Regions from separate parts of the Exiguobacterium sp. UBA5002 genome, predicted to be linked through region 3. Evidence: predicted binding sites of a transcription regulator. Region 3 holds the regulator's gene; each other region holds the start of a gene.

Region 1 (10,123 bases), on a different contig from region 3:
CGTTTACGCCTCGTACCAACAATCCGTCACAGCAACTGAGGAACGGCTGATGCGTGAGTTAACGATGTTCGACGCGAACGTCCGGGCAACGTTTCTAGCGTATCCGGAGGACACGAAAGACCGCTCACGTGCCATTAAACGATTGCAACAGCAACAGCGAACCGACTTATCACGTGACGACTACACGGTTCGCTTTCAAAGTTTGAACACGAGTGAGGCGTTCCGACCGTTGACACTCGAACCAGCAAAACGAAAACAACTACTGCAGCACTTAAAAAATGCGCGTACATATGCCTTTTCGCATCAAGATCAGTTTCTAGTCGCAATGACGATTCCAGAACTCGATGACGTCATCTTGCTGACAACCGATCGTGATAAATTAATCGCCCCTGCTCGAGATTTAGCTTGGACACTCGTCTGGGTGAGCGTAGTCACACTTGTCAGCATCAGCCTGTTGATTCGCTGGCGGATTCAACGCCAACTGGCACCGTTATCGAAACTCGCCTTACAGATTGAAGAAGCGCATGCGAAGCGATCGTATCGTCCATTAACGCTCAAGACGACGACCTTTGAGTTACAACAGCTGACGTTTCAATACAATCAGTTGATGCAACAAATTAATGACTTAACGACGGAGATGCAACAAGCCAGTCAGGAACTTGAATCCGTCCAGCCCCACTTCTCTTCGCGCTTATCCGCAATGGATCAATCAGTCCAAGCCGTCGATGAAGTCGCCGGTTCCTTACTTGCGCAATCGACACAGATGGATCAGACGATTGTCGCTTCGACACGTTTGACTGTCCAAGGACACGATGCGTTAAGCGAGATGCAAACGACACTTCTGAACAGTCAACATGCCGTAACCCGTTTTCAACAGACTGTTCAGACGAATCACACGACACTTGGGACATTACAACAAGAAAGCCACTTACTGAAAGAACAATCCGCGACGACAGAGCAAATCTTGCAACAGACCTCACATCTACAGCAGCAGATGGAGACCTCGATTTCCCACATCCAGCGTGTCGCTGAAGAGACGCGCCGCTTGTCGCTGAACGCGCTGATTGAGGCAACCCGTGCCGGAGAAGCTGGTCGCGGCTTCACGGTCGTCGCTAAGGAGGTCGAAAAACTAGCGATCGATATTAGGACGAGTACGGACCATATTCGGCAGGTCAATCAGATGTGGACGGCGGGGCTCGATCAAGTCGAACAAGCACTCTCGCAAATGACGGAACGTTTTCTTTCGACGTCGCAACAGCTCGAGACGGCAACGGAGCATTTAAAACAGATGCTGACCGAAGCGACGACGATTGAGACGACACTGGGTACCGTGGAACACCAACGCCAGATCGTCGCAGATGTTCAGTCGAACATGCAGGAACATCTACAGTCGGTTCAGCAGTTGATGTCAGAACTCTCGTCTTACAGCCAGGTGCTCGGGGAACAGATGCAACACCACGTCACCCAGCAGACGGAACTGAAGACACATAGTGCGGTACTCGAGTCGCGGATCAGTTCATTACAACAGACCGTTCGTGCCGGCGAACAATCGTCTTAAATCAAAGGAGCGTCTACCATCTCTGGTAAACGCTCCTTTATTCTGGTCTCAGCCGATATAACGTGCTTCCTTTTTATCGATGATGTTGCGGATTCGGTTTTCCGTCACCTGATACTGCTCTGCCAATTGACGAATCGTTTTCCCTTTTTCGTACTGCGCGCGAATCGTTCGAATCTGAAATGGCGACAGCGTCACATGTTGACCTAACAAGAGATCGAACTCACCAAGCAGTTCGTTATACTGCTGATCGATTGAAGGCAGAACCTCTAAGTTCGACAACTGATCGTCAGCCCGTTTGCCGTTGCGCCGGACGAGTTGTGCTTCCGTGACGTCTGTCGTCAGAAAGGCTTTTGCGACAAGCAATCCGACTTGCATCCGCTCTCCTCGACCACTTTGATAGAGCGTGACTTTCCGGTACCCTTCCCGATTGAGCCGTGGACGGAGCAAGACACCTTTTCGGCGTTGTCGGACACCGCGACACGTCACGATCGTCCGGTCGAGCGACCTTACGCGACCAAGTGATGAGACTTCATATATACCTACATAGCCGATGACAGCTTTCCATTGTTCTTGCATGGTTGTCCTCCTTCAGACAAGGACACGACGGGACTTCATACTTGAATTATATCAAATTACGAACAAACGTTCTAGCGATGTCACTCGTCGGAATGTGCTATTCTTAGCAGAAAAAGGAAATGAGGTTCGTCCATGAAATTTGTCTTGTTACTTGGTCCGCAAGCGGTCGGAAAGATGACGATTGGTCAGGAAATCGAACGGTTGACGGAGATGAAAGTCTTCCATAACCACCAGACGATCGACCTGTTATTGCCTTATTTTGATTTCTCAGAACCCGCACACCATCGCTTAAAGGATACGATCCGCCGCGAAATGTTCAAGGAAATGGCGAACAGTTCGCTTGAAGGTGTCCTGTTTACATTCCTCTGTCTATTCGGCGTCGAAGGTGGTGGTCTCGAGTTCATCGAAGAAACGGTTGAGTTGTTCGAACAAGCAGGTGCTGACGTCTATATCGTTGAACTGGATGCGCCGGTCGCGACCCGTCTGCACCGGAACACGACCGAAAACCGATTGACGCACAAAGTGACGAAGCGCGACCTCGCTGCTTCTGAACAAGACTTACGCGAGACGGCGGACGGATACCGGACACGCTCGCTACCAGGCGAATTGCCGGACGTCAATTACCTCTTTCTTGATACGGAACAGTTAAGTGCGCGTGAAAGCGCTGAAGCGATTTGCGAACATTTCAACTGGTCGAAAACAACGGTCTAATCACAAATAAGCCCCGTTCTGCTCAGCAGACGGGGCTTTAATGATGAAGTTCGCGTGCATATCGATTCGCCTGCAACTGAAATCCGTTCCGACGCCAGACCGTGTCACTGCCCGCTTCACTATAGACACGCGTCAATAATAACGTCCGTGCGAGATAAGACAAAATCGACGTCAAAGCTTCTGTGATGTACCCGTGCCGATCGTCCTCATTAGTCGTCGTGTAACGTAAGGTTCCGGTGGATGCATTCCAAGTGAAGATAATCGTTCCGACGATCGTTTTCTCACGTATCGCATGCAGCGTCCACTTACAACCCGATTCTTCATCCGTTGCTTCGACAAATAATCGTGACGTTTTAAAATCCGGATGCCGTCCTTGCATTCAGCTCTCCTCCTCGACCTCAAACGTTGCTGTCGCGTAAGCCTCTCCATTAATCAAAATCGTCAATGTGTGTGTACCAGGATAATGGACACGCGTCGTCATGTTCCGAAACGATTGGCGTCTTTCGACTTGTAAGACACCTTTAACTTCCCGCTCCCGCAGTTGAAACACCTTCCGACTCGTTCTGCGTTGTTTGACGTAATCGATCGCGTACTCCAAGCGCAAACGTTGTGGAACAGAACTCGTCACGGTGAACGAAAAGTCGAGCTCTTTGCCAATCGTAACCGGCGAGACGACTAAATTTGTAATCTCGACCTCACCTTGCGTAACGTGACCGAACAATTGTAAGACTTCTGGATTTCCGCGTTTGAGTAACGTCCGGGAGGCGTGGCGCAAAATCCAGTCCGTGTTCGGATCTGTTCCTAAGTGACGTTCGATTCGCTCAATCAGATATTCCGGATGTGTCTTTGAAATATCGTTCAAGTGATTGGCGACACTTTTTCGGACGTAGAGTGACGGATCCTGTAGTAAGGCGTCAAGAATTGGTAATGCCGGTCGCGGATCAGCAATCAGACTCGGAATCGCTTGTCCCCATGGCAGACGCGGTCGTGTCCCTTCCGACGCTAAGCGCCGAACATGTTCATCGTCTGATGTTGCCCACATGAGTGCTTGCTCGAGATAACGCTCTTGATCAGCGAGTAGAAAACGCCGGACAGCGAACTCAGACGTCGAATACGGCGTCAATTTAGCGAGTGTCTTTAACGCAAGCTTCCAGTCAAAGAGTGTTGCTGTCCGCTCGACATACTCAGGAAAAACAATTCCCGGTAGTCCGGTAAACTGCGGTGCGAGTCGCTCTAGCTCCGGCACCGAGTCCGGAAACGGTGGCAGGACGGATTCTAGCGTCTCCGCAACACGATGGACGCGTTGTTTAAACGCAAGCTCGTCCCAGTCCTTGCGTTCGACTCGTCTGCGAAAGTCTGGTACATCGACCGCTTCTTCTAATTCATCGAGCCAACTCGGTGAAAACACATCTTTAATCAAACTCATCCTATATCTAGTCCCTTCCGTGTACGCTCCAGTTTGAGCAATGTTTCCTTGCGTGCAAGTCCCCCGGCGTATCCACCTAAATCTCCATTCGTTCGAATGACCCGATGACATGGAATGATGATTGCCAGTTGATTTGCTCCGTTTGCTCGTGCGACAGCGCGGACGGCGGTTGGTTGACCAATTCGGATTGCCAGTTCTTGATACGAGATCGTCTCGCCACTCGGAATCCGTTCAAGTTCTTCCCAGACGCGGCGTTGAAAGGGCGTTCCGTACCGCATCAGTGGCGTCTTAAACAAGACCGGTTCTCCTTTGAAGTAACGACGGAGCTCCCCTTCAATCTGTTTAAAGACGAGTGACTCACCGGGAACGATGACAGCATGCGCTTTTCGACGCAATTGTTCGATTTCTCGTTCAAGTCCCCGTCGATCGACGAACTCAAGAAGATGTAAGTGTTGTTCATCAGCAATCGCAAGCATCGAACCGAGTGGTGTATCGAGCCATTTCGCGCGCAAGACCTGTCCGTCAAAACGTGACGGTGCTTCCCCGAGCATCCGTGCTGACGCTTCACGAAAACCACTGCTTGATTCATAGCCTCCTGCTAACTGCCCTTCGATGACCGGCTTCCCAGTCCGAATCTCTTTCATCGCTAACCCCATCCGCCGTGCCCGAGCATAGGCAACGAACGTCATTCCGAAGCGTTTCTTGAACTGGCGCCGTGCTGTTGATTCGTCCAAACCAAGTGCTCGGAAATCAGCTTCTTTGAACCGTTTATCTGGTTCTGCCTCGACTGCTTCGATCAAACGTTGAACCGTACCGTGATCGCCTGGATAAGCGAGCGGATGACACCGCCGACACGGTCGATAGGAAGCGAGCAATGCCTCTTGCGCCGTCTCGAAAAACTCGCAGTTCTCCGCCTTCGGTTTTCGTGCCGGACATGTCGGACGGCAAAAAATACCGGTCGTCTTGACCCCGACGAAAAACGTTCCTTCGTACGTCACGTCTCGTCGAACGAGTGCTTCGTAATACGTGTGATGTTCCATCGCTTTCTCCTCCTTTGCCTTTAGTATAACGGCTTGTCCGGTTACGATGTCGCCGAAAATCAGGCATTGATCTGTTTAAGATTCACTTAAGAATTCTCCTCCTGTTTTCGAAAGGGACGACGTGCATACTACATGCTATACTCAACGGAAAGTAGGGTTTTCATGTTAGATTTCTTAAAAGAAGCACTTCACGGAATCAGTGATCTTCGGATTTCAATCAAAGAAGGAGTACAAGGCATCCAATTGATTTGCTCGAATGCGATTGAAACGATCTATACGCTAGAGGAACTAAACGCGTGACTGACGCCGTTCGGAACGTCTGACGCATCGCGTTCTTCCGGCGGTTCCGGTATCGGTCTGTCGATCGTTCAACAAATCATGGCGCGCCATCAAGGAAGTGTCCAGCTCACTTCAGCAGATAACCGCTTTTCCGTCACGTGTCGTTTTCCGCGTCATTCGTAAGTCAGCATCCGATGCTCTCGTCGGGTGCTTTTTTGGGCTATGTTGTTACTTCTTAGACACTTCTTTGAAATTGGAATTCGATACACTAAAGACTGTTAGAAATTAGTTGTCGTTTTAAAGGAGTTGTTCGTGTCTTATGAAATCTTCGTCTCGTTCGATTACATATATGCCAGGGCTTGACGGCTTACGTGCTTTCGCTGTCCTGTCTGTCATTCTCTACCACTTATCTGTTTCATTCTTCTCTGGTGGTTTCCTCGGTGTTGATCTCTTTTTCGTCCTATCCGGTTACCTGATTACTGGTCTTTTGTTACGCGAGTGGCAAACGACCGGGCGCCTCGATTTGAAACGGTTTTGGATTCATCGTTTCCGTCGTTTGTTCCCAGCTCTATTCGTCATGCTGTTACTCGTTCTCGGATATGTAACCGTCTTTGAACGCGAGCTATTGCATACAGTTCGTCAAGATAGTGCCTTTGCGCTTATTTACGGGACGAACTGGTGGTATATCTTCCATGACGTCTCGTATTTCGAGTCGTTCGGGAAACCGTCACCGATCCAAAACCTTTGGTCGCTCGCGATCGAAGAACAGTTCTACCTGCTATTCCCGATCCTACTTTGGTTCGGCATGAAAAATCGTCGCCTGTTCCTTCAATTGATTGGTGTCGCGATCGGCGCATCCGTTCTCGCGATGGCGATTCAATTCACACCGGGTGAGGATCCAAGTCGCGTCTACTATGGCACGGATACTCGCTTATTCGCCTTATTGATCGGGAGCTTGCTCGCGTTCGCGTGGCAACCGACCCGCTTTAAGATTGATATCCCAAAACGTGGTGTTCGATTGTTGAATCAAACAGGTGTTGTCACGTTGCCACTCTTACTTTTACTGATGGTTGTCACGAGTGAGTTCGGAAGCTTTTTATACCGCGGTGGCTTTTTCATCGTTTCGCTCCTTGCCGCCCTATTGATTGCTACGATCGCTCATCCGGCGTCGATCTGGAGTCGTTGGTTTGCGCATCCATCACTTATTGCGATCGGCAAACGATCATACGGTCTATATCTATGGCATTTTCCCGTCATCACGTTGCTGACACCGGTCGAGCAGATCGGCACGTTCTCGTTGCTTCGGACCGTGCTGATCGTCGCTGTGCTTGTCGCCTTAACCGAAGCATCGTATCGCTTCATCGAGCGTCCGATTCGTCAACACGGACTGTCTGGTTACTTGAAGCGTTTATCGCTACATCCGCAACAGTTAAGTCAGTTCTCAACGGTACAGTGGGCAAGTGTTGCCGTGTTGACGATCCTTATCGCCAGCTTCATTGGTAACTTATCGATTCTTGCTGTTTCCGATACACCGAAGCCAGAACCCGCCTTTCATAAGATAGCGGCGCCAAAAGAAAAACCGAAACCGGTCCTCAAACCGACGACACCAAAAGCAACATCCGATCAGCGAAAAATCTGTCGCCCGACGCTTGCGATCGGTGACTCCGTCCTGCTCGGTGTCGAAGATTATCTCGGCAGTACACTCAAACAACTGACGATCGATGCGAAACTCGGTCGACAGCTACGAGAAGCGATTCCGCTAAGTGAGCAGTATGCGTCGTACAATCAACATGGACGGCAAGTCATTCTCCACCTCGGAACGAACGGTAGCTTCCGAAAGGATCAGTTGAACAGTTTGCTCGATCAATTCGCAAATGCCGATCACGTCTATCTGGTCACTGCACGCGTCCCGCGTCCGTGGGAAGCGGAAGTCAATCAGATGTTACGCGAGGCATCGAAACGGAAGAGAGTCGAACTGATCGACTGGCATGCTGTTGCCGTCAAACATCCATCTTACTTCGAAGCAGATGGTGTCCATTTGAATATCAAGGGCGCCCGGGCCTATTCGAAGATTCTTGCGAAAGCAACGAATTGCGCCGTTTCGACAAAATAAAACCACGACAAACAAGGTAGCGGAACGATCCGCTACCTTGTTTTTTCGTGTTCACCCTGTCGCAAGTAGTCCAAGGTAGATCAGACTGACACTAAGAAGGCTCAGCAAGATACCCACTGCATGTCGTCTGAATCCGAGTAAGAGCAGTGGTAAGGTGGCGATCCCAATCATCAAGACCCACCCGTCCCCTGCTGGACGACCGGTAGTTGACCTAACGTCGGTTGTTCCAAACGACTGAGTGATGCACTTGCCATGAACAGAAGTATTAAAATAATACTCTCCATCCGGAGTAACGGACGCGGATCGTATGTCGAGTCGAAACGTAACCGACGCCGGACAAGTGTGCCATTACAAAAGGCGTAGAACAAAAGCGGCAACAACAAAAGATGCTTCAGCAACATGGCTTGACCGTATGGCACGCCCCATAGATTCGGATACCGTTCAAGTGGAATCGCCAGTTGCATCAGCAACAGACCTGACAGGATGACACCGGTAAAAGCAATCCGGGCAAACGGACTGAACCAGTTTAAAAAGGCGGACCAATGCTCGGTCGAACGGGCACCAACAGCTACCCAAAACACAACACCGATCCAAGCCGTCACACATAAGAAGTGACTGAACTGAAGCGTCCACCCAAGCGCCCCGTATTTCGTTGCGGCATGGCTCGTTCCTGCAATGCCAATCCATATCGGGATCGTCAAGAGTGCGAGTAGGACGGACCGATGTTTTCGCCAGGCAAGTACGATCAATAGGAGTAAGACAGCGAAGTAAACGACAAGAAACATTTGACCGATATGCAAAAGTAAGCCCGTTCATAGAGCCCCCGTCATCGTTTGCGGTTGATTCATGACATTACCTCGGTTCTCTAAAATATTCATATGACATCATGAAGGTGAGATCGCTCATCGCTCGCTCACCTTTACATGATTAATGATGATGTCCGTGTCCACCACTTGTCGACACGTTCGACTGAAAACTTGCTTGTGCGTCTTTGAAATCCGCGTCAGATACCTTGCCGACGCGAACGAGCGTTTTTGGCGTATAAACGGCTTGACCTGAGTGCACCATGCCGTTGACGACATAGATCCCCGCCTGCTTGAACGGGATACTACTGACATAGTGCCCTTTCCGATGTGTCGTCTCGAATGTTTCCGTTTCCTCACTGCCGTATGGTGTCACCTGAACATGAACTTCATCGACATTATCAGGATGTTCGATCTCGACAGACACCGTCGTATTAGCAGGTTCCTCCATTTTTTCCGGCGCATACAATCCGACTTTCATCGCGACCGGAGCCGCTTTCGTCTCGAACTGACAGCCCGCTAATAACACGGCACTCCCGATTATGACCGTCGTAACGATTCGTCTCATGCCGCCACCTCCTCTTCCCCTGTCCGGCGACGGAACAGAATGAAATCAAGAATCAAGATCGCAAAGACGGAAAGCGCTGCGAGTGGCATCGTCAGACTGATCAGGACGATAAGCAGTGCGACGATTCGTTTGACACGCTGGTCGACGGCACGTTTTGGTGCCGATAATTGACCCGCACCATTCCGGCGTTTCCACCATAAAACGAACGAACTAACAACGATGAAGATCAAACCGAGACATAGTGCGAGTCCAACGAGTTGATTCAATAGACCGAAAAGACGTCCTTCGTGGAACCCGATTCCCATCGAGATGGCTTTTGCCATGAAGCCATAATCGACAAACGTGACGTTCGACAAGACATTGCCTGAGTACTGATCGACGTTCATCGTTTTTTCCTTCAGCGGCTCACTATGTAAGGAAGAGAGTGTGTAAACCCCTTGTTCTCCTTGTGGCAAGCTGATTTGGTAAGGACGCTCCATACCAAGTTGTTTTGCTTGTGTTGCGATGTCCGTCACTGACAACGAGATCGGTTTTGCCGGTCCAGAAGTCGGGACGACATCGTTTTGTGTTGCCCATGGAATATCTTGTGCGATATCCTTCGTGACGATTTGCGATTGCATCGTCTCATCTGGACCAAATGCATACTGCGGGAAGTTCGAGTTCGTTTTCGTCGCAGCCGTGTTGATCCATTCACCTGCTACACCAGACCAAGCTAGTCCAGAACCGATGATGATCAGAAGACCAATCGTTGACCAGACAGCAACTGATCCATGCAGTCCCTTCCAGAAGTTACGTGATCCTTTCGACTTCTTGAATGAAGGGAGAAACACGCGTTTAAAGCTCCCTTGTTCCCCACGCGGCCAAAATAGATATGTACCTGTGATCAATAAGATGATCGCCCAGCTAGCTGCCAGTTCAACAAGCAGGTTCCCGACTTTCCCCACGAACAGTTCTCCGTGAATCGTCTTGATGAAGCCAAGAGGTCCATCTCCCATCCGTTGTCCCGTCACTTCTGCTGTGTACGGATCAACATAGGCGTATCCAGCTTT
Region 2 (10,123 bases), on a different contig from region 3:
GGAACGTTCGGGTTCTAGTCGTTCGACGAAACCGACGACCGTCACGTAGCTACTTTCCTTATAATACGTGATTTCAAGTTCGTTTCCTTCTATTAAAGCTTCTTGGAGCAGAAAGTGCCATGATTCTTGTAGCTGTTCATCAATTTCAGGCAAGTCGAGCTGATGCATCTGGACATAGTATTCCCGCAGCAATTGCAAATGTTCTGGCATGAGAAAAGGAATCCATTTTAAATTTCCCCGATCACGATACGCTGTCATGACGATCACCTCCCGGATGACCGCCGACAAAACGAAGGCGACGTTTGGCGACACTCGTATCAAGAAACGAGACAGCGAGGCGAATCGTTCCTTTTCCGTAGCGAATGTTGACGACATCCATTGCTTTTAATAACCGTCGCCGTTTCCAGAGCCGCGCATTATCCTCGAACAAAGACAACTGTAAAATGCCTTGATCGGCAGTCAAATGCCCCACTGCGACGGATAAAAAACGAACAGGTTCTCCGTCGAGCCAATTCGGTTCGAATAATTGTAAGACGTGACGCAAAATGATGCGTTCATCGGATGTCGGATAAGGCAACCGTACTTGACGGGAGAAACCACTTCGGACGACGTTTCGAGAATAACGGACACCGATGTGAACGGTCCAGCCGACTTGATTCGAAAAGCGACAACGTGCGGCAACATCCTGTACCAGTTCATTGAGCACATTCCGGATGCGTTCGAACTGATAATAGTCCTGCATTAAGGTCACACCGTGTCCAATCGTCCGTTGAGGAGCTTTCTCGAACAGATGACGTGGGGGAAGCAGTGTCGGTGACGCGTCGAGTCCCCAAGCGTGATGCCACAGTTCGGCACCGATGACACCGAAGCGTTCGTGTAACTCTTCAACGGGGCGCATGGCAAGATCACCGATCGTTTCAATCCCCAACATCTGCAGATGTTGTTCCATGCGGTGTCCAACTCCCCACATCTTTCGAATCGGAAAATCATGAAGACGTCGTGCGACATCAGCATATCCACATCGCGCGATGCCTTCTTTTTTCCCGATTAAATCAAGCGTCAGTTTCGCGATGACGTTATTTGGACCAATCCCGATGCGGACGTGGATGCCGGTCTGTTTCAGGATTGCTTCTTTAATTTTGAGGGCAGCTTGCAGGTCGGAACCAAATAGGCGATCGGTTCCGGTCATGTCAATGAAGCTTTCGTCAATTGAATAGACGCGGATGGCTTCAGGTGGGGCGAATTGGTGCAGGACATCCAGGACACGAATCGACGTCTTCATATAAGCGAGCATACGTGGTTCGACAAGTCGAATCGTACGACGAACAGCGTATGGCAATTGCTCGATTTCATATAATCGACCGGCTGTCTTGATTCCAAGTGCTTTTAAGGCAGGGGTGGCAGCGAGAATGACGGACCCGCTTCGTTTTAAATCGGAGACGACCGCTAGGCGTGTCGTCAAGGGTGGGAGATTGCGATACTGGCATTCACAGCTGGCGTAGAAGGACACACTGTCGACGCAAAAAATACGTTTATCTTGTGGTAAAACGACGGAAGGAAACATCTGAATCACTCCTTTACATAAAAGAACGTATGTTCTTATTTGATTTTCCTTGACTATAGCATGGTCTCAAAGTGTCTCAAAATAAAAACTGTTGAAAAAAGAGGAATTCGAACGATTTCTCCTCATATAAAAAGAGTTTGGTACACTAAGGGAGAGAAAAAAGGGGGAACCTTCATTGAAAGAGACCAATATCCGTTTACCAGAATTACCGAAGACACTTCAGTCAGAGACGTTCGATCAAGTCGAAATCGATGACCCGTATCTGAAAGGAGCGCGTTATGAGAAAGAGTCGATGCCGAGTGAACTGACAGAACGCATCGATGCCTATCAAGTGTGTTTTCAAAATGTCTCGTTCGCGAATCTTACCTTTGACCGTGGTTCGTTCGAAGATATTCGTTTTGAGCAATGCGACTTAACCGGATGTCACTTCCAAGAAACTCGTTTTCACCGTGTGTCCTTCGCCGGATGCCGGATGACGGGTGTTCAGTTCGAAGATTGTACGCTGGACCATTTAACGATTCAGGAAGGGCTTGCGGATTACGTACAGTTCATTCGCAGTACGGTCCGTCATCAACACTGGAGCGAAACGACGATGAAAGAAGCACAGTTCTTCGAAGTGAAGCCGACCCATTGGAAACTCGAAGCGGTCCGGCTTACGGATAGTCAATGGATTGAAACACCGTTAAAAGGTCTTGACCTCCGGCAGACGGAACTCTCTGGTATTACGATCGATCCGCGATTTTTACCAGGCGCTGTCATTACGGAAGAGCAAGCAGTCGCCTTTGCTCGCTTGTTAGGTCTTGTCATTCCATAACAAAAAGAAGTCCTGCTTTCGATTGTTACTCGAAAAGCAGGACTTCTTTTTAGTGAAGGTTACTGTTCTTAAAATGACATCGTTTCGCCATCCTCTGGAATCAGGAAATGGGCAGAAAGGTGGAAGGCGGCTAAAAAGTCAGCAATCATATCACGTCGCAAGAGACAGTGGTTGACGGACTCGAGGTGCGAGACGATGATCGTCGCTTCCGCCGCCGCTTCGTGTACGGCAAGGAGATCACGCTGTGACATCGTAATCGGCTCTCCGGTCAAGAACTGGGCGGCGCCACTGTTGACGACGATGATATCTGGTGCATGTTGTTCGATCGCATGCGCGACCTCGTCACACCAAATCGTGTCACCTGCGATATAAAGCGTCGGTTCGTCCGGATGCGTGAGGACGAGTCCTGAGACACGTCCCATTCGTTCACCGATTTCACCGACACCATGCTGTCCACCTGTTCGATGGACCTGGATATCACCGATCGTCACACCGGAATCGAAGGAAGAGACGTTCGTGAAGCCGGCTTCTCGGATTTGCTGTGCGTCTTCTTCTTGCTGCGCATAAAATAGCAAATGCTTGGGTAGAAGTTGTTTTGCAGCATCGTCGAAATGATCAGCGTGTAGATGCGTGACGAAGATGGCGTCAGGATCGAGCAGTGTCTTGACATCGATCGGTAAGTCGACGAGTGGATTGGCGACGGCATTCGGTGTTTGACCGAAGGGAGGTAAGCTACCTTTTTCGCCAAGGAACGGATCAATCAGTAAGACTTGATTGGCATACGTGACAACGAGTGTTGCATTACGAATTTGTTGAATATCCATTAGGTTCATCCTCTCTCAATGACTCGGAGTGACTATTCCCTGTCTGGCATTCAATGAATCCTATCGTAAGCGTTTCTCCATCGCCATGACGTCGACATATTCGCCGTTCAACTGTCCTTGCTCCTTAAACGTTCCGACGATCCGGAATCCGGAGCGGATATAGAGTTTTTGTCCGATTTTATTGAACGGGAAGGTAAAGAGGATCAGCTTATGCATCTGATGATCACGGGCATGTTGTTCAATCGTTTCGAGCAAACGTGTGCCAATCCCTTGTCCACGATGTGTCCGAGTGATATAAACCGAAATCTCACCGACGGATGCGTAGACAGGACGCGGATTATACGGATCGAGGGAAATGAAGCCGAGGACACCTGTGTCATCTTCAGCGACATATCCGGCATATCGATCGGTGCGTTCCGCATACCACTGGGTCATGAAGGATAAGTCCTTTTGGTCGGTCTCAAGCGTTGCGATCCGATCTTCAATACCTTCGTTATAGATGGCGAGAATCGCTGGTAAGTCGTGTTCCGTTACAGGACGAATATGCATGTTGCTCACTCCCCAATCGCTTTTCCCTCATTATATCTGTTACGTGTCGATGTAGTGATATGTTTGTGAGATAAGAAAAAGCGCCGATTCTCCTTATATAGAAGAAATCAACGCTTTTGTCGTTCTTAAGAGACCGTGGATGTCTCGTTCTCGTAAATTGGAACCCAGCCATCCGTCGTGACGAAAATTCGAACAGCGACGACTTTCCGATCCTCTTGGAGCGTAAAGTAGTGGCGTGTATTGACAGGAACAGAAATCAAATCACCAGGATTGAGTTCGATGTTATAGTAGCCGACTTCTTCGTCTTTGATCGCGAAGACGCCGTGACCGCTTACGATGAAACGGACTTCATCATCCGTGTGATGATGTTCTTTCTGGAAGTTGACGAGCAACTCGTCAAGGTTCGGTGTCGTATCCGAAAGTGAAATGATATCAGCTGTCTGATATCCACGACGTTCTGATACGTCTTTGATTTCTGGTGCGAACGTATCGAGAATCGTTTGTTTGTCGGCATCCGTCAGTGTGAAGTTCTCAACGAGAGGTGCTGGTAGTTTTGAGACGTCCCATTGTTCGTAAAGAACGCCGCGCGATGCGAGGAAGTCAGCGACTTCCGTTTGATCCGTATACCGTGTGTTTGTTTCTTGGAATAAGACTGTTGCCATGAGATGATTCCTCCTTTTAATAGATGGATTGACGGCATGATTGCAACGTCAACGTATAGTTGAATAAAAACTCGAAGGCTTCGAGGTGTTTCTTTGCTTCAAAGGCGGTCGGTGCCCAGACCGTGATTCCGTGATTGCGAATCAGGACGGCACCGCTGTCCGCTGTGACATATGGCGCAAAAGCAGCAGCGAGTGTCGGGATGTCCGCATGATTCGGAATGATCGGTACCGTGACCGTCGCATCTTCTTCCCAGTGACCGAGTGCCTTGATGATTTCTTGACCGGAGAAGGTGATACTTCCCTGATCGCCATATAACTCCGAAATCACATTGTTCGCAATCGTATGGACATGCAGGGAACATCCGGCGTTCGTTCGGTTGAACACTTCGACATGGAGCAATGTCTCAGCAGAAGGGCGCCCGGATTGCTCGCCGATCAATTGACCGGTCGCATCGACATGAACGAAGTCGTCAGGAGTCGTCTGTCGCTTATCTTTCCCGCTTGCTGTCACAAGAAATTCAATCGGAATAGCAGACGTCCGAATGGCGAGGTTACCACTCGTACCAGGGAACCAATCGCGCGCTGCAAGTTCTTGTTTGATGGCGCGTAGTTCTTCATACCGTCGCATGAATGTCATATCGTCACCTCCGATCGTGCTAAATCATGAACGATATCGTGGAACGTCTCAAAAGGTGTATAGGCGATATCATTTTCTTCACACAACGTGATCAGATAATCACGGGCATAGACACGATCCGCTTGTTTCGCGAGTTCGAAGTCCGTCACTGAGTCACCGATGACGATGATGACGTCATCGTCTTTGCGTAATGTACGGGCAACGGATGTTTTACAACAGCCGCATCCATTCGTGCAATGGGCATCGCAGGCGTGTGGCCAATCGATGTGGACGAATGGACCACTGAAATCGGCAATGTTACAGTAAATCTGCTCTTGCTCGAGGAATGGCGCTAAGATCGGTTCGACGAAAAAGTCCATTCCACCGCTGACGATCGAAAAATCGATGCCTTGACGACGACTGTACTGCAGTAACTCCGAAAATCCTTCGCGAATGACGGCGCGTTCCAACAAGAAATCAAGATAGTCCGCTTTACCGTCGGACGGCAGAAGTGCGAACATTTGCCCGACACCACTCTGAATCGATAGCGTTCGGTCGAGTACGCCGCGTTTCAACGGTTCGAAGTCACTCGCAGGCGCAAATTGTTGCATGAGTGCGATGATGTTATCTTGCGTCGTCACCGTACCGTCGAAGTCACAAAGAATCCGTACGGTCATGACTTGATCCCCCAAGCGTCGAGGGCAATTCGTAATTCTTCATGACGCGATGCTGCCGCCGATAGGGATTCATTTGCGAGTGCCGCATCGAGTGCCTGGCGGAAAGCAATGACACCAGCCGCAGCACCTTGCGGATGACCATGTACGCCGCCGCCGGCGTTGATGACGGAATCGATCCCGAAGTCTCGTACGAGTTGAGCGACGAGTCCAGGATGAATACCGGCTGAAGGAACCGGGAAGATTGATTTCGTCTGACCGAGACGGGTCGCTTCGACCGCGATGCCACGGGCGACATCCTTTGGTAAAGCGACATTGCCGTAAGGAGACGGGAATAGCGTCAAGTCTGCTCCAGCAGCACGCGGTAATGTGCCGAGTAAGACAGGGGCTGCGACTCCGTGATTCGGGCTAGCGATCAACGCACCGCTATATGCCGGATGATTGAAGATAGGAACGTTGATTTCCGGATCACTTGCCAGTTCACGTAAGACATCGAGTCCGTATGTGAAGGTATTCAGCAAGAAAGCAGTCGCTCCAGCATCAATCAATCGCTTGGCTTGATCCTTGAGCGTAAAGACGGGACCGCTGAGTGTGATCGCATATAACGCACGTTTACCGGTCCGTTGGAAGTGAGCATCGATGACCTCACGTCCGATCCGTGCCCGGTCAATCGTTGGTGTCAACGGATTGTCATATAGGATCTCATCGTCCTTGACGAGATCAATCCCACCAGCGAGTTGTCCTTCGAGTTGATCACGAAGGAACGATAAATCGCGTCCGATGACTCCTTTGAAGATGCTCATTAACAGTGGACGATCTTCGACACCAATCAAGGAGCGAACCCCTTCGATCCCGAACTTCGCACCTGGAAAATCCGACGTGAATGTATCGGGTAATAACAGTTCCGTTAATTTGATTTCACCGTCGAGTGAGAGTTTCCCGAAGACGGTCGTCAAGATCGCAGAAAAGTCGCGCGATACGTTATGTTCCGGGTAACGAATCGTGATATATCCTTTGCCATCGCGCTCTTCGGTATGTACGACTTCCCCTTTGAACGAGGCGAGTTGTTGTTGTTCGAGATGATTCAGCTCCGTCCAGGAACCAACCGTCAGACCAAGCGCGAGTTGTTCGGCGCGCTGCTCGAGTCGATCGCGGGCGGTCAATTGATAAGTAGCTGTGATGTAAGCCATGTCTTTCCTCCTTCAATAAAAAAATGGTCTCTTGTCAGCGACAAGAGACCATGAATGATTCGAACGTGGACTCTTATCTGTCAGCTTAGTAGCTGCAAGAATTAGCACCGTGCCAAAAGGTCGGTTGCTGCGACATCGTAGGGCTTGTCCCTCCGTCTGCTCTTGATAAGAATTGGATGAAATTGTGAAATCTAATTGCAATTTTTACATGAGAGTCACGATTTGTCAAACTATTTTTAGAAAATTTATTTTTTTGAAAATACTCTTTCTATAGATGACTTAAAAATGATGTCCGTTTCTGCTTGATTTCGATTTGACAGCAGGGAAGAGGATTGCGTAAGATTCAAATCAATATCACACACGACAACTACATACGACTCTTATCGCGAGTTGGCAGAGGGAATTGGCCCGATGACGCCGCAGCAACCGACCACTGGGCACGGTGCTACATCCAACAGACGTTTCGTCTGAGAGATAAGAGGACGCAGTGACTTTTCTGCGCCTCTTTTCGATGACGAAAAGAGGCGCTTTTTCGTGTATCACATAGGGGGAAACTGAGATGACATATAAAGCATTCACAGAACAGGACGCGATTGATTGTGTTCGGACATTAGGACTGATCGGCGATGGAGCCGTCGAAGCAGAAGAGATTGGCGACGGGAACCTCAACCTCGTCTTTCGGATTCGAGAAGGCGAACATCGCTTGATTTTAAAACAAGCATTACCATATGCGAAGGTCGTCGGGGAGAGCTGGCCGTTATCGCTCGAACGAGCGTGGATCGAGCAATCCGCACTCCGTGAATTCGCACGGCATGCCGTACCGTTCGTGCCACGTGTTTTTCATGCTAGTCATGAAGAGGCGTATACGGTCATGGAAGATCTTTCACATCTGACGATCGTTCGAAGCGGTTTACTCGCAGGTGAACAGTATCCGTTGCTTGCGGAACATATCGGTTCTTATCTCGCTCGGACGTTATTCCATACATCGGACTTTGCGCTTGGTCCGGTTGAAAAGAAACGTGTCGCCCGAACGTACTACAATCCAGACTTGTGCGACATCACGGAAAAATTAATCTTCACGGATCCGTTTCATGACGCGGAGACGAACGAGATTGAAGCCGGACTCGAAGAAGAGGTGGCACGTCTATGGGCAGACGATGAGTTGAAACGCGAAGTCGCAAAACTCGAAGCGCTCTTCATCACGAAAGGAGATGCATTGCTGCACGGCGATCTACATACAGGAAGCATCTTCGCCTCGGCGACGGAAACGAAAGTCATCGACCCTGAATTCGCCTTTTATGGTCCATTCGGATTCGATGTCGGGCAGTTCATTGCGCATCTATTCTTCGCGGCATATCCGGATTACCCTACACGACGTGGCGCCCGAATCAAGGATATCGATACGTTGTGGCTGACGTTTGCTTCAACGTTCCGTGCATTATGGGAACGGGAAGCCGTCGAACCATTCCGGGCATCGGGGCTCGTCGACGATGTACTGAGCACGATCTTGCAGGATGCCCTTGGCTTTGCCGGTTGCGAATTGATTCGGCGGACGATCGGCCTTGCACCGGTCGCTGATTTAGAATCAATCGATTCAACGACGGAACGCTTAGAGCGGAAACGTCACGCTCTTCGTCTAGGAGCGGCGTTAATCAAACGTCGGACCGAATGCCGGACATTCGATGATTTACGAAACTTTGACGTAACGGAGGAACTGAGCCGATGACTACATTCGTTCAAAGTATCCGTTACGAAGACCGTGTCTTGACGATTCTCGATCAGACACGTCTACCGCAGGAAGAACACTATGAAGTCATTACTGATCTTGCGCAAGCAGTTGAGGCAATCAAACAACTACGTGTCCGGGGCGCACCTGCGATCAGCCTATTCGGTGGATTCGTACTCGTTCAGGAAGCGTACCGGTTTGAAGCAGCGCTTCCGGTCTATAAGCAAGCTTTGCTTGAGACATCAGCGACGTTACTCGCGACACGACCGACGGCCGTCAACTTACGAAATGTCCTCGATCAATTGAATCCAATCATTCAAGACGGAACGTCGGTAGAAGAGATCCGTGAACGGTTGGAAAAACGAACAGTCGCCTTATATGACCAGGATGCGCAGACGTCACGTCAAATCGGGATTCATGCGTTGGAGTTGTTCCAGTCAGGCGACCGGATCCTAACGATTTGTAATGCTGGATCGATTGCGACTGCTGCTTACGGAACGGCACTTGCGCCGTTCTATATCGCAAAAGAACGTGGCATTGAATTATCCGTTTTTGCGAGTGAGACGCGACCGTTACTGCAGGGGGCACGGCTGACAACATGGGAGCTGCAACGTGCCGGCATCGATGTCACATTGATCACGGACAACATGGTCGCTCATACGTTGAAAGAAAAACAAATCGACGCGATCATCGTCGGTGCTGACCGGATTACACGAAATGGGGATACAGCGAATAAAATCGGAACATTCCAATTGGCATTGCTCGCGCAAGCCTTCGATATTCCGTTTTACGTCGCGGCACCACTCTCGACGTTCGACTTCTCGCTCGTTTCCGGAGACGCGATCGAAATTGAAGAACGTGATCCGCAGGAAGTGACGACTGTCCAAGGTGTTGCGACAGCACCAGAAGGAGTTGCTGTCTTCAACCCAGCCTTTGATGTCACACCACACACCTTAATCACGGGCATCATCACCGAACTTGGTGTCATCACGCAACCGAATGAAGAAACGATTGAACAATTAACAGGGCTTCAACCCCTCGGATAAGGAGATATGTCATGAAAAAACTAGCTTACGCCGTCCTAGCACCGGCACTGTTACTAGCGGCTTGTGCGAATGGAGAAGCCACGACGACGAAGGTCGTCAAGGATGTACCAAAAGGGGTTCAATCAGACGTCAAGATCGCCGTCATCCGCAACCTGGCATCGGACGACCATACGAAACAATTCCTTGATGGCGCACGAAGTGAAGGCGAAGCGCTCGGCTTTAAAGTCAGCACGTTCATTTCGGAAGGTAACGATGTCAAGTTCAAGGAGCTTGTCGCGCAAGCGATTCAGCAAGATTATGACGGGCTCATCATCTCGCACGGTAAGGAAGACTACGCCTATGACATGATCAAACCGGCGGTCGATAAAGGACTGAAGGTCGTGACGTTCGATACGGTCACGAAGAAAAAAGGAACGGCGTTAAAAGGTGTGACGGAAACGTTCCAAAACGATCATCAA
Region 3 (10,123 bases):
TATGAAAACGCCAAAAATAACGAATGAAATACGTCGCGACCCCGATGAGCAACAATGTACCTGCTAGACGAATCAAATCATTCTTCGTCAAGCTCCCCTCGCTTAGACCATTGACTGTCGTCCCGATGATCTTCGGTGGAATGAGTTCTAACGCTGCTACAAAAATCAAGCAGACGACCCCAAGACTATACGCTTTCCATTCTCGTCGGAAAAACCAACCGAGTTTCCTGAAGACTCCCATTCAAGTCTCCCCCCTTTTTTAAATCCTATGATTATTTTAAATAGTCTCACATTTTAGATTAGTTCTCTTTCTAAAAAATAGCAAATAAAAAGGAGACCATTTGGTCCCCTTTCGTACAGCTTATTTTTTAGGTGATTTCATTGAACCACTCATTGAACGCATCACTTGGTTGACTTTCTTTTGTGATGGCTTTTGACCCATTTGCATCATCAATGTCTTAATCATATCTTCGTTGATTGGTGGGTTTTGCTCCAAGTAGTTCATCATGTATCGACGAGCGATATAGAAACCAAGGGCGACACCTGCTACCAAGCAAAGAAGGGCAATTAAAATCCAAATCCATGTAGCCAAGTTGCTTCCTCCTCTAACTTAAAACGTCGCTTTTTACTATACTATAATTCCAATTGTTTGCATAGATGATAATAGATGAAAAACGAGCCCGACGTAAGATCGGACCCGTTTTTTCCGGAAGTGATTATCCGAGTTGCTTGACTGTCGCTAATACGTTCTCAACAGACATGCCGTATTCTTTCAAGAGGAAGTCTCCAGGAGCAGATGCGCCGAAACGATCGATTCCGATGACTCGTCCTTCTGTTCCTACATATTTGTACCAACCGAGTGAAGCCCCTGCTTCGATCGCTACACGTTTCGTGATGTGTTTCGGAAGAACTGATTCTTTGTACTCTGCTGACTGTGCTTCGAATACTTCCCATGATGGAAGCGAAACGACAGCTGCTGATTCACCAAGTTCTTTTTGTGCTTCGACAAGAAGGTGAACTTCTGAACCCGTACCAATTAAGAGCGTATCAGCTTTCGTGACGTCACCAGCGATGACATAACCACCTTTTTCAGCGCCCTCTGTCGTCGTACCTTCCAGTTCAGGAAGAGCTTGACGTGTCAAGACGAGAAGTGTCGGTTTGTCTTTTGCTTGAACCGCTGTTTTCCATGCTGCGATCGTCTCTTTTCCGTCTGCTGGGCGGTAGATCGTGACGTTCGGCATTGCACGGAAGCTCATCAAGTGCTCGACTGGCTCGTGTGTTGGACCATCTTCCCCAACAGCGATCGAGTCGTGTGTCAAGACGAAGATTGATGGAAGTCCCATTAATGCTGCTAAACGAACAGCTGGACGGAGGTAATCCGAGAAGACGAAGAATGTCGCGCCGTAAGGAATGACGCCACCGTGAAGGGCCATACCGTTGACAGCCGCAGCCATTGCGAATTCACGTACACCGAACCAGATGTTACGACCGCTTGGGTCGATATCGAAGTCTGCTTCGCCTTTGAGCATCGTGTTGTTCGATCCTGCAAGGTCAGCTGAACCACCGAATAATGTCGGAACGTTCTTCGCAAGACCGTTCAAGACTTCACCACTCGTTTGACGTGTCGCTTTTTTCGATGACAAGTCGTACGTCGGAAGATCTGCTTCCCAGTTGCTTGGCAATTCGTTTGCGATTGCGCGAACGAGTTCCGCATGCAATTCTGGATGCGCTGCTTCGTATTGTTTCATCGTTTCGTTCCATGCGTCTTCCGCAGAAGCACCACGTTGGACGATTCGCTCGTCGAACAATGATTTGACTTCTTCAGGGACGTAGAACTCTTCGTGATCCCAAATGTAGCTAGCTTTCGTCAATTTGATTTCCGCTTCACCGAGTGGTGCACCGTGAGAAGCCGATTTCCCTGACTTGTTCGGTGAACCGAAGCCGATGACTGTCTTGACTTCGATCAACGTTGGTTTTGTCGTCTCTGCTTTTGCCGCCGCGATTGCTTTCGAAATCGAATCGATATCCGTTCCGTCTTCTACGCGAATGACTTGCCAGTTGTACGCTTCGAAGCGCTTCTGGACGTTTTCAGAGAATGATTTATCGAGATCGCCGTCAAGTGAGATATCGTTTGAATCGTACAATACGACCAATTTACCAAGACCAAGGTGACCTGCGAGTGAAGCCGCCTCAGCTGAGACACCTTCCATTAAGTCTCCATCTCCACAAATTCCATATGTGAAGTGATCGACGACATTGAGATCGTCACGGTTGTATTTTGCTTCAAGATGACGTTCTGCCATCGCCATACCAACTGCCATTGCAATCCCTTGACCAAGTGGACCTGTCGTCGCATCTACACCAGCCGTGTGACGATATTCCGGGTGACCTGGTGTTTTTGATCCCCATTGACGGAATGATTTAAGATCATCCATTGATAGATCATATCCCGATAGGTGGAGGAGTGAGTAGAGAAGCATCGAACCGTGTCCGGCTGAAAGTACAAAACGGTCGCGGTTGAACCATTCTGGATTTTTAGGGTTGTGGTTCATATGATCCGCCCAAAGCGAGAATGCCATCGGCGCTGCTCCCATTGGCATACCTGGGTGACCCGAATTCGCCTTTTGTACGGCATCAATCGATAAGGTACGAATCGTATTAATTGCTAATTGTTCTACTGTCGTCATGTTCGTCAAAACAATCATCCTCTCTCTTTTTCACAAATTCCTACTCATTTTAGCACACTCTTAAATGTGATACAACTTTTCTAAATAGTATGTCACATTCAAATGAATGCGCTATCTATAGCCGTTCTATCGACTCATACAGGATGCATGAATTGATGAAAGATCGTTATTAAGATGTATTGCTATCGTGCAATGTTTCCTCATCTAACAGCGCTAAACAAAAAAGAGGTCCGCTTAACGCGAAACCTCTTTCTTCTATAGAAGGAACAAACGATTATTGTTTATTCCGTTCTTCTTCTTGTGCTTGTTTCAATTTCTCTGGTGTTACGTCCGTTCCTTCTTCATCGACGATTTTCATGCCCATGAGTTGGTTTTTGAACGATCCACGGAATGCTGCGAGATACGCTGCACGTAATTCTTTTTGCTCTGCCGTTTCCGCTTCTGATAACGGCTCGACTTTTGATTTATTCGCTAATGCATTGATTCGATCTAATTGTTCTTGTGATAACATGGAATCCCTCTTTCTTTATGACTCAAACTTGAGTTGTTCAATTGTATTCTTACTGTAAAAGAGCTTATAAAAAAAAGCAAGTTAACCGCGTCAGTCGACGGGTTACTTGCTTCTCATTCCGGGCTAGGTGTCAGTTCGCGGTATTCAAGATATCGACGATTGACCGTTGCTTTTGAAATATCATGCCCCATCCCCCGCAAGGTGATGGCGATATCAGAAAACGTCAATCCGAGTTCTCGAAGACGTACAATTTCTTCGATCGGTACGTCTTTTCGACTACGTCCTGCGTTCTCTCCTTGACGATTGAGATTTCGTTCCGGGCGAAAACCTTGTTCGACTGCTCGCCGCATGCCACGGGCGATTTTTGCATTATGCAGTTTCCGTTGGTATTCTTCCACGAGTGAGACGATCTCAAGGACCATCGCTTCTGCATCCGCAAGTTGATATTCTCCATCTGAATCAAGCGTCATCAAGCGGACCCCATGTTTTTTGAATGTATGCAAAATAGCGATTTTTGCATTCCCACGACCAATCCGTGTATCATCCGTCACGAGGACCGCATCTACCGCGTCACGTGTCACATGATCAAGAACCGTCAGCATCCCTTCCCGATCGACATCATATCCACTCTCTTTTTCAGAGACGATGTCCACGACATCAAATCCCTTTTGAGAAGCAACCTTCGAAAGCTCCATCCGTTGGCGTTCAATCGAACTATCTTGTGCTTCTTTTTCGGTCGATACTCGACAATAAATCACGACCTTCATCGTACCTCACATCCCTGTTCGTTCTTTCACAACTTTTCCATTTTGTCATTGTTGTGCGATTGGTACAACGATTTTGCTTTTTGAGATGACATGTTTTGTCTCGACATCATTATTTTTAATCAACCAGTTGACGTATTCCTCATCTGACATCGAACCGTCATTGTAGACTTCAGCAATTTGTTCGACTGTAGCGTTCTCATCGACCGTAACGGAAGCTGTCATTAGTTGAGCCACTTTTTCATCCGGGCGTGGTGTGAGTAAAAAGATCACGAAGGCAATACTTAATGCATAGAAGAGAATAGAAAAAGCATGAGTACGAATCGTATGAATCATCATGAATCCCTCCAAATATGAAATGAATGAGTTAGAATAAACGTTCGCGGAACAATTGTTCGCATAACTCATAATAAACACAGAACCCGTGTTCGGTCAACACAAAATGTCGAACAATTGTTTGTACGCTCATTTGTTCTATGTTATAGTGAATTTAGAAACATATATTCTTACATTTCAAAATTCAATCCAGAAAGAGGTGGCAATTCGTATGCGGAAAATGTCTAAGCGCCAACAAGAGATTCTCGACTACATCGTCTCTGAAGTGAAACTGAAGGGGTATCCACCATCAGTTCGTGAAATCGGAGAAGCAGTCGGACTCGCGTCTAGCTCGACGGTACACGGTCATTTGGATCGACTCGAGAAACGGGGAATGATTCGCCGTGACCCGACGAAACCACGTGCGATTGAGATATTGCTGGATAAGCCTGAAGAAATCACGGAAGCCATCGTTCATGTTCCCGTCATCGGGAAAGTCACAGCTGGTCTTCCGATTACAGCGATTGAAAACATCGAAGAACAATTCCCGCTTCCTGCACATTATGTAGGAAACGAAACGGTCTTCATGTTGACGATCGATGGTGAATCGATGATTAACGCAGGTATTCTTGACGGCGATCGTGTCATCGTACGCCAACAAAACACAGCAGAAAACGGAGAAATCGTCGTAGCTATGACCGAAGATAGCGAAGCGACGGTGAAACGGTTCTTCTTAGAAGATCAACAGGTACGTCTACAACCAGAAAATGACTCGATGGATCCGATGTATTTCGATAATGTCTCCATTCTTGGTAAGGTAATCGGCGTGTATCGGACGATTCATTGACGGAGGGACCAGTTACGACTGGTCTTTTTTCATGCCTTCAGGAAATGTACATGATACCGTCAATACCGTCGCACTGACGGGTTACGTTGCGTATTCGGTCGCAACGCAACAAACCGATTGGTTACCGACTGCCATCGGTATCGCTGTCGGTACGCTTTGGTTGTCACCTGACCTCGATTTAAAGTCAGAACCGTATTATCGCTTTGGACCATTTCGAGTCCTGTGGATGCCTTATGTGAAGATCATGCCCCACCGCTCGATCTGGTCACACGGATTGATCATTGGGGATGTCATTCGACTCCTTTATAGTGCTGCACTTGTGATTCCCTTATTATTTCTCAGCTTGTATTTTCAAGTCATCGCGTCAGAGACCATCGATTCCTGGTTCGCTTCCCTACCCGCTTTTGTCATTGGTATCATGGTGGCGAGTACAATTCATATCCTACTAGATTATTCCAGTAGTTGGTTTCGACCTAAAAAAAGAAAAAAGCGTCGTCGTTAACACCTCTTTTGCTTGCTTGCAGGCAAGACGAGGTGTTTTCCTATCCAATTTTTCGTATCTTTAAACATTAAAATAAAAAATTTCCATTCCTATATTTCAATTATATGTATTGAAAACGTTATCAAATCGGAGTAATTTAAAGTAGAAAGACCATTATTTGCTTTAATCCAAAGGGAGGGGTTTTGCATGAATAACTTTGTACTAGAAATGATCGGTACGATGATCCTCATTCTGCTCGGGGATGGTGTCGTCGCCGGTGTCGTCTTGAGAAAGACGAAGTCCGAAAACAGCGGATGGATTGTCATCACGTTCGCTTGGGGTCTTGCCGTCATGACAGGAGCATTCGTCGCTGCTGAGAGTGGAGCGCACTTGAACCCTGCTTTAACAATTGCACTTGCTTTAAACTCTGATTTACCGTGGGCAGACGTTCCTGTCTATATTGCCGGACAACTTGTCGGAGCTTTCATCGGCGCCATTCTCGTTTGGCTTCATTACATGAAACATTTTGAAGCGACTGATGATCAAGCTGCAAAACTCGGTGTGTTCGCAACAGGTCCAGCGATTCGCCATACGCCGTCGAACTTGATTTCTGAAATCATCGGGACATTCGTTCTCGTCTTCGGTATCTTGGCGCTCGGTTTAACGACATTCGGTGACGGCTTAAAACCACTTATCGTCGGTTTACTCGTCGTCGTCATCGGTCTATCACTTGGTGGTACAACAGGATATGCCATCAACCCGGCCCGTGACCTTGGACCGCGTATCGCACACGCTATCTTACCGATTCCGAATAAAGGTTCATCTGACTGGGGCTACTCATGGATTCCAGTCGTCGGTCCAATCATCGGTGGAGCGCTTGCCGTGTTCATCTATCAATTGATCTACTAAGATCACGTCTCACTAACACATACCGCTCAAGGGGGATTTCGAAATGGAAAACAAGTATATCCTAGCACTCGACCAAGGTACGACAAGCTCACGTGCGATCATCTTCGATCACGACGGGAAAATCGTCAACTCGGCACAACGGGAATTCAAGCAATACTTCCCACAACCAGGCTGGGTCGAGCATGATGCAAACGAAATCTGGGGTTCAATTCTTGCTGTCATGGCAGAAGCACTCGGAACTGCAGATATCAAACCTGAGCAAATCGCCGGAATCGGAATCACGAACCAACGTGAAACGACAGTCGTCTGGAACAAAGAAACAGGTAAACCGGTTTATCACGCACTCGTTTGGCAATCGCGTCAAACGTCTGGTATCTGTGACGACTTAAAAGAACAAGGCTTGAACCAGAAGTTCCGTGATAAAACAGGACTTCTGATTGATGCCTACTTCTCTGGTACGAAAGTCAAATGGATCCTTGATAATGTCGAAGGTGCGCGTGAGCAAGCAGAGAACGGTGAATTACTCTTCGGTACGATCGATACGTGGCTCGTTTGGAAACTGTCTGGTGGAAAAACGCATATCACGGATTACACGAACGCTTCACGAACATTGATGTATAACATCTACGAACAAAAATGGGATGAAGAGTTACTCGATATCCTCGGTGTTCCTGCTTCGATGTTGCCAGAAGTTCGTCAGTCGAGTGAAGTCTACGACAAAACGGTACCGTATCACTTCTTCGGTTACGAAGTGCCAATCGCCGGGATCGCTGGTGACCAACAAGCCGCACTCTTCGGTCAAACATGCTTTGAAGCGGGTGAAGGGAAAAACACATACGGTACTGGTTGTTTCATGCTCATGAACACGGGTGAGAAAGCCGTTTCTTCTGACCATGGACTCCTGACGACGATTGCTTGGGGCGTTGATGGAAAAGTCGAATATGCGCTTGAGGGTTCTATCTTCGTCGCTGGTTCTGCGATCCAGTGGCTCCGTGATGGACTCCGTATGTTGAAACACGCGAAAGATTCAGAAGGTTACGCAACGAAAGTCGACTCAACAGACGGCGTCTACGTCGTTCCTGCCTTCGTTGGTCTCGGCGCGCCGTACTGGGATTCAGATGTTCGTGGGGCGATCTTCGGATTAACACGCGGAACTGATAAGGAGCACTTCGTTCGGGCAACGCTTGAATCACTTGCTTACCAAACACGCGACGTATTGACAGCAATGGAACAAGATTCTGGAATCGAACTGAAAACACTTCGTGTCGACGGTGGTGCTGTAGCCAATAACTTCTTGATGCAGTTCCAATCGGACATCCTCGGCGTTCCTGTCGATCGTCCAGAAATCAACGAAACGACAGCACTCGGTGCAGCCTACCTTGCTGGATTAGCCGTCGGTTACTGGAAAGATAAAGCGGAAATCAAACAACAATGGAAGCTCGATCATCAGTTTAAACCAGAGATGAAAGAAGACGATCGTGAACAACGCTATGCTGGATGGCAAAAAGCAGTGGAAGCGACAATGGTCTTTAAACCATCGAAATAAGTTAATTAATAACCCGATCCCTTTTACAGAGGGACCGGGTTTTTGATATCTTATAGAAAATATAGCGTGAGGTGCCTCATGAATACCATTTATTCTGATCAACAGCTAAAAGAGCACATTTTGGCCGCACTAAATGGCAACATCACACATGAAGAATTGGCAGATTGGTGTTACCGGTATATGATTGACGTCTACCATAATGATTACTATCATCTTGCAACTGACGGACGTGGAACTTATCCATTAAGTGAACAAGCGACTGAAGTAGCAAACGATATCGATGCACAATGGGATATGTATCTTGCTAACAGTTATACTCTAAATGAATTACAGACCATTGATTTAGCTACAATTCATTTGCCTAGAGAGTGGTTAGAAAAATGGCTCCAGTCGTTTTGATTCATGAGACTCTCTACCAAGTTTTAATATGAATAGAAGTAATTGAAATAAATCCCCCTCGCCTATTCGCGATGGGGGATTTATTACTTATTTGCCAAACTCATTTTTTAATCCGTCTTCAATCTCATCGACGGATTTCGACTGTCCACTTAAAACAGCTGCTAGAAAAGCACCTTCGACGAGTGGTGCGTCGATAAAACGTACCGTCCGTTCGCCACTGTATAATTCAAGTGCTAATTCCGTGTTCATCGTCGCAGAACCGATATCCGTTAAGACGACTCCATCGTCGTCTAGTGTATTCAGTGTTTCTTCGATTCGTGTCGCGTCTGTTCCAATGCTACCATCTTCAAGACCGGCTGCTACTAAGACTGGCGTATCCGGTGCCATCTCTGCCAACAGTTCTTTCAGCCCAGCCGCGAGTTTTTCACTATGAGAAACGAGTACAAGATTAACCATGAAGCACCTCCGCGATTTCGCCGAGTAGCAAAGCACTCGATAAACTACCTGGGTCCTGGACGCCTTCCGTCGCTTCACCGAAGTAGGACGCGCGCCCTTTCGTTGCGATACGCGCTTTTGTATCAGCAAGTGCTTGATCGATTGCCGCTTTCAAGTCCCCTTCTTGCGAGAGCGCTTCTTGGAACGGTGTCCAGATATCGACCATCGTCTTTTGACCGAATTCTGACTTTCCGCGCGACTTGATCCCTTCCGTCGCTTCGCGGAAAGCGTCTGCAAGCTCTGCACCTTCGACTTCTGTTTTCCCTTTGAATGCACCGGCGAACTTAACGAATGCTGTCCCGTATAAAGGACCGGATGCCCCACCAATCGTTTTGATCAGCGTCATCCCGACTTCTTTGGATAAAGCTCCTAAATCCTCATATTCGCCGTGTTCTTCTAGCGTCTTCTGGACTGCTTGGAAGCCACGCGACATGTTAATTCCATGATCTCCATCACCAATTTCCCGGTCAAGGTCCGTCAATTCATCCTTATGCTGTTCGATCTGTTCCGCTGCTTTGAGGAGCGCGCTTTGCAACTGTTCCGTCGTCAACTTCATGTTTTTACACCCCGTTTATTTGAATTAGAATCCAATCGCTTTCGTTTCTGCATCGAGATATCCGAGCAGTTCATCATCCACTGGTAAGAGCGTGATTGAGAACCCGTGCATCTCAAGCGATGTCATATAGTTTCCAACGAATGAGCGGGCAATCTCGTAACCATGCGCCTCAAGTTCTTCCGCGACATATTTATACGTGATGTACAGTTCGGATTCTGGTGTTCCGCCCATCCCATTCACCATGACGGCGACTTTTTTGTCTGGTACTTCTTTCGTCAAACGATCGAGCAACTCTTTGACGATCGCATCAACGGAAGCGACTGCTTTTCGTTCAAGTCCTTTTTCACCGTGGATCCCGATTCCGATCTCCATCTCGTCATCATGCAACTCAAAGCCTGGCTTTCCGCTCTCCGGCATGTAACATGGTGAGAGTGCCATTCCGATCGAACGAACGCCCTTGATGACTTTTTCCGCAACTGCTTTGACTTCACTTAGTGATTTTCCTTCTGCCGCTGCAGCACCGGCAATCTTATGGACGAAGACAGTTCCCGCGACCCCACGACGATCCTCTTCCTTTTTGATCGCGATGTCATCATTGACGACGACCGTATCG

What was found. The regulator LexA, encoded in region 3, represses DNA repair genes until DNA is damaged. The targets are predictions, from matches to a motif close to CGAACATATGTTCG.
Positions count from the first base shown of each region.
Region 1: a site for LexA is predicted at 2,194-2,207, ahead of B4C70_RS13110 (NUMOD4 domain-containing protein). Genes of this name have one in related genera too.
Region 2: a site for LexA is predicted at 1,587-1,600, ahead of B4C70_RS07150 (DNA polymerase thumb domain-containing protein). Genes of this name have one in related genera too.

Region 1 covers NZ_DGYQ01000043.1:4,631-14,753, reverse strand. Annotated here, with positions in the region: gene B4C70_RS13115 (methyl-accepting chemotaxis protein) at 1-1,558, shown strand, start outside; gene B4C70_RS13110 (NUMOD4 domain-containing protein) at 1,607-2,134, opposite strand; gene B4C70_RS13105 (AAA family ATPase) at 2,267-2,845, shown strand; gene B4C70_RS13100 (GNAT family N-acetyltransferase) at 2,883-3,224, opposite strand; gene B4C70_RS13095 (DNA alkylation repair protein) at 3,225-4,271, opposite strand; gene B4C70_RS13090 (bifunctional transcriptional activator/DNA repair enzyme AdaA) at 4,268-5,311, opposite strand; gene B4C70_RS13085 (hypothetical protein) at 5,474-5,611, shown strand; gene B4C70_RS15175 (ATP-binding protein) at 5,612-5,773, shown strand; gene B4C70_RS13080 (acyltransferase family protein) at 5,910-7,703, shown strand; gene B4C70_RS13075 (hypothetical protein) at 7,755-7,877, opposite strand; gene B4C70_RS13070 (copper resistance D family protein) at 7,874-8,503, opposite strand; gene B4C70_RS13065 (hypothetical protein) at 8,631-9,074, opposite strand; gene B4C70_RS13060 (PepSY-associated TM helix domain-containing protein) at 9,071-10,123, opposite strand, start outside.
Region 2 covers NZ_DGYQ01000025.1:10,637-20,759, reverse strand. Annotated here, with positions in the region: gene B4C70_RS07155 (YolD-like family protein) at 1-258, opposite strand, end outside; gene B4C70_RS07150 (DNA polymerase thumb domain-containing protein) at 242-1,564, opposite strand; gene B4C70_RS07145 (pentapeptide repeat-containing protein) at 1,740-2,378, shown strand; gene B4C70_RS07140 (MBL fold metallo-hydrolase) at 2,447-3,202, opposite strand; gene B4C70_RS07135 (arsinothricin resistance N-acetyltransferase ArsN1 family A) at 3,263-3,751, opposite strand; gene B4C70_RS07130 (1,2-dihydroxy-3-keto-5-methylthiopentene dioxygenase) at 3,877-4,413, opposite strand; gene B4C70_RS07125 (methylthioribulose 1-phosphate dehydratase) at 4,430-5,050, opposite strand; gene B4C70_RS07120 (2-hydroxy-3-keto-5-methylthiopentenyl-1-phosphate phosphatase) at 5,047-5,706, opposite strand; gene B4C70_RS07115 (2,3-diketo-5-methylthiopentyl-1-phosphate enolase) at 5,703-6,893, opposite strand; SAM riboswitch class I at 6,964-7,065, opposite strand; SAM riboswitch class I at 7,271-7,374, shown strand; gene mtnK (S-methyl-5-thioribose kinase) at 7,453-8,619, shown strand; gene mtnA (S-methyl-5-thioribose-1-phosphate isomerase) at 8,616-9,665, shown strand; gene B4C70_RS07100 (sugar ABC transporter substrate-binding protein) at 9,677-10,123, shown strand, end outside.
Region 3 covers NZ_DGYQ01000016.1:42,157-52,279, reverse strand. Annotated here, with positions in the region: gene B4C70_RS03370 (ABC transporter transmembrane domain-containing protein) at 1-241, opposite strand, end outside; gene B4C70_RS03365 (YneF family protein) at 362-592, opposite strand; gene tkt (transketolase) at 717-2,705, opposite strand; gene B4C70_RS03355 (DUF896 domain-containing protein) at 2,962-3,198, opposite strand; gene B4C70_RS03350 (YneB family resolvase-like protein) at 3,312-3,965, opposite strand; gene yneA (cell division suppressor protein YneA) at 4,011-4,301, opposite strand; gene lexA (transcriptional repressor LexA) at 4,510-5,124, shown strand; gene B4C70_RS03335 (metal-binding protein) at 5,156-5,626, shown strand; gene B4C70_RS03330 (MIP/aquaporin family protein) at 5,813-6,514, shown strand; gene glpK (glycerol kinase GlpK) at 6,558-8,060, shown strand; gene B4C70_RS03320 (hypothetical protein) at 8,139-8,459, shown strand; gene dhaM (dihydroxyacetone kinase phosphoryl donor subunit DhaM) at 8,547-8,915, opposite strand; gene dhaL (dihydroxyacetone kinase subunit DhaL) at 8,908-9,510, opposite strand; gene dhaK (dihydroxyacetone kinase subunit DhaK) at 9,535-10,123, opposite strand, start outside.